2 regions of the Paenibacillus sp. J53TS2 genome follow, and region 2 is predicted to be linked to the other one. Evidence: riboswitches for the same ligand, from Rfam matches in the RefSeq annotation. Region 2 holds a riboswitch; the other holds the start of a gene.
What was found. Region 2 has a riboswitch for S-adenosylmethionine ahead of metA (homoserine O-acetyltransferase MetA). Riboswitches for the same ligand answer to the same signal wherever they lie in the genome.
Positions count from the first base shown of each region.

Region 1: linked by a shared signal. The riboswitch ahead of KJS42_RS14575 (methionine ABC transporter ATP-binding protein) and the one ahead of metA (homoserine O-acetyltransferase MetA) in region 2 are both predicted to bind S-adenosylmethionine.

Region 1 covers NZ_BOSK01000006.1:100,026-105,195, forward strand. The annotation lists gene KJS42_RS14565 (UbiD family decarboxylase) at 1-1,038, shown strand, start outside; gene KJS42_RS14570 (Cthe_2314 family HEPN domain-containing protein) at 1,053-1,769, shown strand; SAM riboswitch class I at 1,865-2,026, shown strand; gene KJS42_RS14575 (methionine ABC transporter ATP-binding protein) at 2,133-3,149, shown strand; gene KJS42_RS14580 (methionine ABC transporter permease) at 3,149-3,817, shown strand; gene KJS42_RS14585 (MetQ/NlpA family ABC transporter substrate-binding protein) at 3,881-4,762, shown strand; gene KJS42_RS14590 (SDR family oxidoreductase) at 5,126-5,170, shown strand, end outside.
Region 2 covers NZ_BOSK01000001.1:836,740-841,909, forward strand. The annotation lists gene KJS42_RS03970 (trans-sulfuration enzyme family protein) at 1-743, opposite strand, end outside; gene KJS42_RS03975 (aminotransferase class I/II-fold pyridoxal phosphate-dependent enzyme) at 740-1,930, opposite strand; gene metA (homoserine O-acetyltransferase MetA) at 1,947-2,882, opposite strand; SAM riboswitch class I at 3,001-3,134, opposite strand; gene corA (magnesium/cobalt transporter CorA) at 3,622-4,557, shown strand; gene KJS42_RS03990 (HRDC domain-containing protein) at 4,914-5,170, opposite strand, start outside.

The DNA of each region.
Region 1 (5,170 bases), on a different contig from region 2:
AAGCTCCCGATGGCAGAGAATCCGCTGGGCGGCCACCGGATTCCGGCCGAGTCGGAATTCGCAATATCTGGGCTCGTACCGCCGCACGAACGCCGACTTGAAGGTCCGTTCGGCGATCATTTCGGCTATTATTCCTTGCAACATGAATTCCCGGTGCTGCACGTGAACCATATGTGGCATCGGAAGAACGCGATCTATCCGGCAACAATCGTCGGCAAACCGCGGCAAGAGGATTACTACCTAGGTGATTTTCTGCAAAAGCTGCTATCGCCAGCGTTCCCGATCGTGATGCCTAATGTTCGCTCCCTTTGGACGTACGCGGAGAGCGGATTCCATGCCTTGAGCTCGGCCGTGGTTCGCGAGAGTTACTCCCGCGAAGCCCTCGTATCGGCGTTCCGCATCCTGGGGGAGGGCCAGCTGTCGCTAACGAAATTCCTCATGCTGACGGACAAGCTGATCGACTTGGCGGATTTCCGCCTGCTGCTCAAGACGGTGTTGGAGCGTTTCGATCCGCGTACGGATCTGTTTATTCTCAACAACACGTCGCATGACACGCTGGATTATACCGGCCATAAACTGAATCATGGCAGCAAGGCGATATTGATCGGCGTTGGGGATCCTGTACGTGAGTTGCCGCGTGCGTATGACGAAGGCGAGATCGCCGAAATCCGTTCAATCCAAGTTTTTCATGACGGATGTCTTGTCGTTTCCGGTGCATCCTATGAGGACGAGCCGGAGCTTGCCGAACGGTTGCTTGGCCGTCTTCGCGAACGCGGGACTGCCTGGCCGTTTGTGGTACTGGTGGATAACGCCGAGGCAGCGGCCCACGATCAGACGGCGTTTCTATGGACAGTGTTTACACGGTTTAATCCGGCCAGCGATATTTACGCTGATTCCGAAATACGCCAACATCACCTGTCCTACGGTCTGCCGCTGGTTATCGATGCCCGCATGAAGCCGGGTTATCCGGATGAGCTGTTCCCGCAAGAGGACATCGTCTCCTTGGTGGATCAACGTTGGAAATCCTACTTTCTGTGAAACGGGGTATGCCTATGCTGCGAAGCTTGCTTGGCGAGCCGCCTCGGCAAAACGAGGGTCGGCTAGCTGAAACGATCGACGCGATGGTGCAAACGATCAAGCTGCTGCAAAAGGAAATCAAAGAGCATCAGGATCCTTCACACGATTTCCGCAAGCTGGAGATTTGGGTACACGGCTTGATCTCTTCGTTGGATGAACTCGAACAATCTTTGTTTGCCGCCGCCTTTTTCCGCAAAAAGGTGCGGACGGAATCCGTCGAGGACATGGATCCGGTTGAGCGGTCCGATTATGCGAGGTACGTCTATTTTTACAAGGACGGCTTCATCCGCGTATTCTCGGCGCTGGACAAGCTGGGAACGGTGCTCAACGAATTGTTCGATTTGAAAACCTCGAAGATAAAGATGCATTTCTCTTATTTTACCGTGCTGCGCCAGTTCGCTTATCTGAAGACCCATACCGAGCTTGGGAACCAGTTGATCGCCATTAAAGAGACCTACCGGGAAGCCCTGGGTGTTCTGCGCCGGCGGAGAAACACGGAGATTCATTACATGAACTCGGAGATGAAGGACGATCTGTGGCAGCGTCATCAGGCGTTGTTCGGGAAAGTCGCCCTGGAGGATCTGGATCAGCATATCCGCGAACTGGAACAGGGATACCGTATGGTTTGCGACACGTATTTCACGGTGTTTGACTACATTAATCAACGTTGGAAAAAAATAGCGGCGGTCTGATCGATCCGCCGTTCCTATTTTTTCTCTTTACAAAATGGGCAAAACTCATTATACTCATCAATAGTTTCAATTAACGACTCTACAATTTCATATTTTTCTTATCGAGAGAGGCGGAGGGAAAGGCCCGATGAAGCCCAGCAACCGATTCACCCGTGATGCGGAAGTTTGATTCCGCTGAAGTCATGGGACCGAATGTCATGGTGCTAATTCCTTCAAAACCAATGCGTTTGTGAGCAGATGGTTTTGGCAGATGAGAAGGCATTGTCTTTACGTAAAGAGAGCCCTTTGAATCTGTAGGGCTCTTTTCTGTTTTTTCATACGCCGGTCGATAATTGTCTATGCTAGGAACAGGAGGTTAGCCGATTGATCGAACTTAAAAAGATTACCAAAATATATGGCACCAAAAAAACGGCGACCACCGCGCTGTCCGGGTTGAACCTTAGCGTTCGCAAAGGCGAAATCTTCGGCGTTATCGGTCACTCCGGCGCCGGCAAAAGCACCTTAATCCGTTGTATCAATTTGCTGGAACGTCCGACCGAAGGCGAGGTGTGGGTCGGCGGGGTTGAGCTCACGAAGCTTGGCAAGCGGGAGCTTCAGCAGCAGCGCCGCAAAATCGGCATGATTTTTCAACATTTCAACCTACTCTCCTCGGCGACCGTATACGATAATATCGCATTTCCGCTTGCGCTGATCGGAACGCCGAAGGCGGCGATTGCGGAGAAAGTAAACGAGCTGCTTACCTTGGTCGGATTGGAGGAGCATCGTCATAAGTTTCCGGCGCAGCTGTCCGGCGGTCAGAAGCAGCGGGTTGGAATCGCCCGAGCGCTGGCCAGCGACCCCGACGTATTGCTGTGCGACGAAGCCACCTCGGCGCTGGATCCGCAGACGACGGACTCCATCCTGAAGCTGCTGCTTGACATCAACAAGCGATTCCAATTGACGATTCTGCTGATCACGCATGAAATGCACGTCATCCAGAGCATCTGCGATCGGGTGGCGGTCATTCACGAAGGCGGCATCGTGGAGCAAGGTCCGGTAACGGAAGTGTTCCTGAAACCGAAGCACATGGTGACCCGGGAGTTCATTCACCGGGAGGCGGCGGGGGAAGAAGGCGTGAGACTGGCGGCTTCCGTACCGCATCCGGAGTGGTCCAGGCTGGTGAAAATCACGTTCCTGGGCGCGAAAACTTATGAATCGGTGTTGTCCCAGGTCGTGCGGGAAACTGGCGTCAACTTCGCCATCCTGCAAGGAACGATCTCCACGATCAAGGATACTCCGTATGGTCAACTGACCGTATCGTTCGAAGGCGAAGACGACCAGGTAGAGCGCACGCTGTCGCTCTTGCAGGAACGCGATCTTGACGTGGAGGTGATCGAGTAATGAGAGGACTGGACCTCGGAGCCATTGATTGGTCGGAGATGGGCACAGCTACGCTGGATACCTTGCAGATGATGGGGTATGCAACCTTGTTCACCTTCGTGATCGGGCTCCCGCTCGGGGTATTGCTGTTCACTTTCTCGCGTTCCCAATCCTTGGTATTAGGATGGGTTTACCGGTTGATTTCGCTGATCGTGAACGTTCTTCGCTCGGTACCGTTCATCATTCTGATCGTCGCCTTGATTCCGGTCACGCGGACCCTCATGGGCGTATCCACCGGCGTGGAAGGCACGATTCCGCCGCTGGTGATCGGGGCAGCCCCGTTCTTCGCGCGTCTGGTGGAAACGGCGCTGCGCGAGGTTGACCGCGGGGTAATTGAAGCTTCCCAGGCGATGGGGGCTTCCACCTTCCAGATCATCCGCAAGGTGCTGCTCCCGGAATCGCTGCCCGGCTTGATCGCAGGCATGACGATTACCGTGGTCACGCTGGTGTCGTATACCGCGATGTCAGGCATGGTAGGCGGAGGTGGACTCGGTGACCTGGCGATCCGTTACGGGTATTACCGGTACGAAACGGGCGTCATGATCGTTTCGGTGATCTTCATGGTGATTCTGGTGCAAGTACTGCAAATGCTGGGAGACCGGCTAGTGATCTTTTTTACGCGGAAATAAGGAAATCCTAAATAGATAGAAGTATCCTTATTCAAAAAACACTCTTAAGGGGGAGAACCTGCAATGAAAAAATGGACATTATCTTTACTTACACTCGTGTTGGTGTTGGTGTTGGCCGCTTGCGGCAGCAATAACGCCGCCAATAACGGAGCTGAAGGTAACACGGCTGGAAATACATCGGCTGCTGAGGGGAATGCAGCGAATGCTGGGAACCAAACGGCAGCAGAACCGGTGAAGCTGGTTGTAGGTGCTACCGTACCGCATGCCGATATTCTGAAGTTTATCGCGCCGAAGCTGAAGGAAGAAGGCGTGGAGCTGGAAGTGAAAGAGTTTACCGACTATGTGCAGCCGAACGTACAGCTGTATGAAAAAGAGCTGGACGCGAACTATTTCCAGCATCAGCCTTACCTGGACGAGCAAAATGCCCAAAACGGGTTTGACCTCGTTTCGGTCGTAGGCGTTCACGTTGAACCGTTTGGCGCTTACTCGAACAAATATAAATCCACGGAAGAAATTCCGGACGGCGCCAAAGTGGCGATCCCGAACGACCCGACCAATGGCGGTCGCGCGCTGCTGCTGCTGCAGAAGCAAGGGTTGATTAAGCTGAAGGACGAAGCTGGAATTACGGCAACGCAGAAGGACATCGTAGAAAATCCGAAAAACCTGAAAATCATCGAAACCGACGCAGCCATGTTGCCTCGCCAATTGGCCGAAGTCGATCTGGCGCTGATCAATACGAACTATGCGCTGGAAGCGAAACTGAATCCGACGAAGGATGCTTTGTTCATCGAAGATAAGGAATCGCCGTACACGAACATTCTGGTTGCCCGTCCTGATAATAAGGATTCCGAAGCAATCCAGAAGCTGGCGAAAGCTCTGACTTCCGATGAGGTTAGAACGTTCATCAACGACACTTACCAAGGCGCTTTGGTACCGGTATTCTAAGTAGTAAAGAAGCAGACATGTCCCGCTGCGTGTGCAGCGGTTTTTTTTTATCTTACTCTTTTACGGTCAGTTAGGCACGCCCACCTTCTCTCAACTGCAAAACTGCAGTTCATTTTCGGTAAATCTCCGATTATTGGCCAATGAAAGGTAAAAGTACATCTCGTTGGAGGTGAATCGGCCCCAAGAGACCGTTTTGACGTGAATTCAACTGCACTTTTGCATTTGAACACGATGGTTAGGGGATTTTGGGTGATATTCAACTGCACTTTTGCATTTGGGTGAGCGTTGGCAACTGCAGTTTGTGGGAATCCCTCAAATCTTTTATACTTAAGGGTAACTGCACCTGGGAGGAGGAGAACAACGTTGCACGGCAAAGTCGCCTTAATTACCGGAAGCGCGAAAGGCCTC
Region 2 (5,170 bases):
CGCATCAGCAGCCATGAATCTTGCGCACCCAGGACGGTGCCCAGTCCGTTCTGCACGTATTTCAGCTGACGGGCCAACTCGTCCGTCCGCGCCACCGCTAAACCGGCCAGCACGTCGCTGTGACCGCCAAGGAATTTGGTCGCGCTATGCAGGACGATATCCGTTCCAAGCTCGATCGGGCGCTGATAATACGGCGTCATAAACGTATTGTCCACGATGCTGAGCAATCCCTTTTCCCGCGCCCAGGCGGAGATTTCCGCGATGTCAGTGATTTTCAGCGTTGGGTTGGACGGCGTCTCCATATAAACAGCTTTCGTATTGGCTTTTAATGCGGCCTTCACCAACTCCGGCTGCGTCATGTCCACAAACGTCGTCTCGATATTCATCCGAGTCAAAATATTCGACAGCAACCGGTATGTACCCCCGTACACATCTTCCGTCACGATAATATGGTCGCCGGCAGAGAGCAGCATCAGCGTCGTTGAAATGGCCGCCATCCCACTTGCGAAGGCAAAGCCCTGCACCCCGCCTTCCAGCACCGCAATATAATCCTCAAGCGCTTGCCGTGTCGGATTGCCGGAACGGCTATAATCATGCTGCGGCGGATTAAAAATATCGTGGTGATGAAACGTCGACGCCTGATAGATCGGTACGCTGGATGCGCCCGTCGCTTCGTCTACCTCACTGCCGAAATGGATTAGCTTCGTTTCGAATTTGTTTTCCCGTTTCTCCTGCCCGCTCATGCGCCTTGTCCCCCTTCGACTTCCTGTCGCGCCGCTTCCAGTGCTCCGCTCAAGTCGGCGATCAAATCATCAACATGCTCGATACCAACAGAGAATCGCAGCAACCGGTCGTCCACGCCAACCGCTTTTCGAATCTCCTCGGGAATGTCCGCATGCGTCTGGACCGCCGGATACGTCATGAGCGACTCCACGCCGCCAAGACTTTCAGCGAACGCGATCAAGTTCAGATGGCGCAGCACCGGCTCCACGTAACGGGCATCCGTGACCTTAAAGGCAAAAATCCCCGTGTTCCCGCTCGATTGCTTCCGTTGCGTCGCGTACCCCGGATGATCTTCCAAGCCCGGGTGAAACACTTCCGCTACCTGCGGATGCGACTGCAGGAATTTCGCGATGGCGAGTGCATTGCTTTCATGCCGTTCCATCCGAAGCGCCAATGTCTTCATTCCACGCATCAATTGGTAGGAATCGGAGGGGCTTAGTACCGCGCCAATCGAATTGTGCAGGATCGCCATTTCCTGCGACAGTTCTTCCCCTTTAGTTACGATCAATCCGGCCAGGACATCGTTATGGCCACCTAAATATTTCGTCGCGCTGTGCACAACGATATCCGCGCCAAGCTCGATCGGCCGCTGAAAATACGGGGTCATCAGCGTATTATCTACGACCGTTAGCAACCCGTGAGTGCGCGCCCATTTCGATACCGCCTCAAGATCGGTGATCATCATCAACGGATTGGTTGGCGTTTCGATGATCACCGCTTTCGTGTTGACTTGGCGGGTCTTTTCCAGTGCATCCAAATCATTCGTATCGACATAAGAAGCGGTTACGCCATATTTGGACATGATCCGCTCCAGCAAACGGTAGGTCCCCCCATAGAGATCCAACGACACGATGAGGTGATCCCCTTGCGAAAACAACGTAAACACCGTCTGCAGCGCCGCCATTCCAGAACTACAGGCAAACCCCGCGTCACCGGATTCCAGGGTGGCCGCCGCGTCTTCCAGCACTTTGCGGGTAGGGCTCTTCGTTCGAGCGTAGTCAAACCCCGTGCTTTGCCCAAGGCGCGGGTGGCGAAACGCCGTTGCTTGATAAATCGGGTAGTTCACCGCACCCGTAACCGGTTCCTCCATCGATCCGATTTGCGCCAGTCTGCTCTCGATCCGCCATTCCTTGTTCTGCTCCCCCACCTGCAACCCCTCCACTTTAGATCTCATATACAAAGTCGGCCGTTAGATCGATATCGTACGGCGTTTCTTGATACACATAGTAGTTTAGCCAATTGGAAAATAATAAGTTTGCATGGGCCCGCCAGGAAGAACGCGGCGCTCGGGTCGGATCGTCATTCGGATAATAATTCACCGGCAACTCGATCTCCATGCCTTTGGCAACATCTCGATCATATTCCCATTTCAACGATTCCGGATCGTATTCCGAATGGCCGGTTACGAAAATATGTCTACCATCCCGAGTGGCCACCAAATAAATTCCGGCTTCGTCCGATTCCGCCAGAATTTGCAACTCCGGCACCCGATCGATGTCCGACCGCTCCACGTCGGTATGGCGGGAATGCGGCACCTGGAACACTTCATCAAACCCTCGCAGAAGCTTCACCTTCGGATCGTTTACCGTGTGGGAGAATACGCCAAAGCATTTTTTCGCGAGCGGTACTTTACGAACCCCGTAATGGTAATATAAGCCTGCCTGCGAGCCCCAACAGATATGCATGGTCGAGGTCACATGGGTTTTGGTCCATTCGAAGATTTCCTTCAGCTCTTCCCAATAATTCACTTCTTCGAAGTCCAGCTGTTCCACGGGGGCTCCGGTCACGATCATGCCGTCAAAGCGGCGGTTCCGGATCTCGTCGAACGTTTTGTAGAACATCTCCAAATGCTCAGCTGGCGTATTCTTCGAGGTGTGGGAACTGGGGTGGAGCAGGACGATTTCAACCTGGAGCGGCGTATTTCCAAGTAAACGAAGGATTTGCGATTCCGTCGTTTCTTTGGTTGGCATCAGGTTGAGAATGGCAATCCGCAAAGGACGGATATCCTGATGATAAGCGCGGCTCTCATCCATAACAAAGATGTTTTCGCTGGCCAGTACATCCTTTGCCGGCAAATGATCCGGTACTTTAATCGGCATGTGGTTTCACTCCTTTTATCGTAGCGTCATTAAGAAATCAACATCCGTTTGAGGGGCCATGTAAACAGAATGACCTCTCTCACGGGGAGAAAGGTCATTACGTATCCGGTATGCGCCTCTCTCATCTCTCAGAAGCCGCTCAGCGTTCGAAGCTGACAGTTCTGCAAGAATTAGCACCGCTGCGATTTTTTAGGAAAATCGCCGGTTGCCGGGTATCATCGGGCTAGTCCCTCCACCTGCTCTTGATAAGATTTCGCTATATTTAGTTTAGTTAAGGACCTCGGCTTCGCGCCTACTCCTTGACATTCACTTTAAAGGATCTGGCGGCATTCCGTCAAGAACCTGAGAGAAAAATCACACGAATATTCATGGACCGCTTTGAACCGGCTCACATAGTATACTTTTGGGTTGAAACATTTCATTCGCTGGCGTTATACTAGACAAGTGCCTTTAGGCCCAGACGGCCCTAGGGTTTGACGAATGTTCAAACAACCTGAAAATAGCGAGGTGAAACCGAGAATGGAAGGCGACCCGAGTCCGCAGAGGACAACCCAGGAATACCAATCGCATAGGAAACCGACCCGCTGGATGCCTGCGGAACGCTTAGGGCACTTTCTTTTCCCGGTGTTTGCATAAACGCCTTTTTCATCGTTCCGGGCAAGCCACGGTTGGTCCCTTTCCTATGCTTCAACCAAGAGCATCCCAGGCCGGCAGGCCCGGGGAAAGGGAGTGAAAGCTTATGAAAATTCGTCATGTCCAAGCCGGCGTATTTACCCCTGTAGAAGATGTGGAACTGACGACCACCGCTCCGGAAGAAGGCTTCTACTGGATCGATGCCGACGTCGATGATCTCGCCCTGCTGCAGCCCTTATTTTCGCTGCACGATCTGGCTGTAGAAGACTGCTTGAGCGAGGAAGAACAACGTCCGAAGATCGAAACCTACGATAACCACTATTTTATCGTGGTGAACAGCATTCGGTATGATGATGAAGAAATTTTTCTGCGCGCGTTAAACCTCTTTTTGGGACGGCATTATATCATTACGGTTACTAAGCAAAAAATTAACGAGCTTCGCGCCGTGAAGCCGATTCTGTGGGAACAGGAGGTCAGCGAGCCCGACCGGTTCCTGTACCTGCTGGTCGACCTGGTGGTCGATAACTACTTTACCGTCGGCGACCGGATCGAAGTAAAGATCGAGAAGCTGGAAGAAGATATCTTGATGCATACCAAACGTTCGCATCTGAACGAAATCATCGGGCTGCGAAGCGAAATCCTGTGGCTGAAGAAAGTGCTTGGGCCGCAGAAGGAAGTCATCAACATTCTGAACAAGAAAGACCTCCGGCTGATCGACGACCAGTTGCAAAAATATTTCAGCGACATTTACGAAAACGCCGTGAAGATCTCCGAGAACTTCGATACGTTCCGCGAACTCGTCGGCAACTTACGCGAGGCCTATCAGGCCGCCATCGCTAACCGAGCCAACGAAATCATGCGCGTGTTTACCGCGATTACAACAATCTTCATCCCGTTAACTCTGATTACCGGCATCTACGGTATGAACTTCGACCATATGCCGGAGCTGCATTCGCAGTACGGCTACTTTATCGTCCTCGGCATCATGCTTGCCTTGGGTTTAGGGATGTTTTATATATTCCGGAAAAGGGATTGGATTTAGAGGAACGTACACATTTGAACCATGAGGCCAACTTGGACGATAAGTCCTCGTTGGCCTTTTTCGATGGATGAGTGGACGTACAGTTGATTTCGGGATAAATATGTATTTTTCCTTATATCCCCCACAAATGAACTGCATTTTTGCAGTTCATTTGTGTTTTAGCGACTAAAACGGCCGAACGAACTGCACTTTTACAGTTCATTCGGCCGAAGGAGGGCTCAACCCTCCGGCTGAAGCTCGAGTAGGTCCTCAGGCAGTTGCCTTTACTGCCTTTACCGTCTCTACTGCTATACTCCGTTCTTACTGTTCCAGCTACTTTTACTGCTGTTACTGGCGTTACTGCTGTTTCCGCCGTTTTACCCCGCGTGCCGAGCGCTCTCCCGCTGGCGGCGGTACCGGATGCGAATCAGGCGCAATCGTTCATATAACGTATCGAGACTGCTGCCTTCTGCGACTTCGGTCCCGTACACTTTGTGCAAGACCGGCTTCAGGAGTGCATCACCCAGCTCTTCGTAAGCATGCCAAACGGCCTGTTGCTCAGCTTCAGACATCTCTTCCAGCTCTGCACTCACCAAATCATCGGTGTTGTAGCCTTCCTTCTCCAAATTCTCCA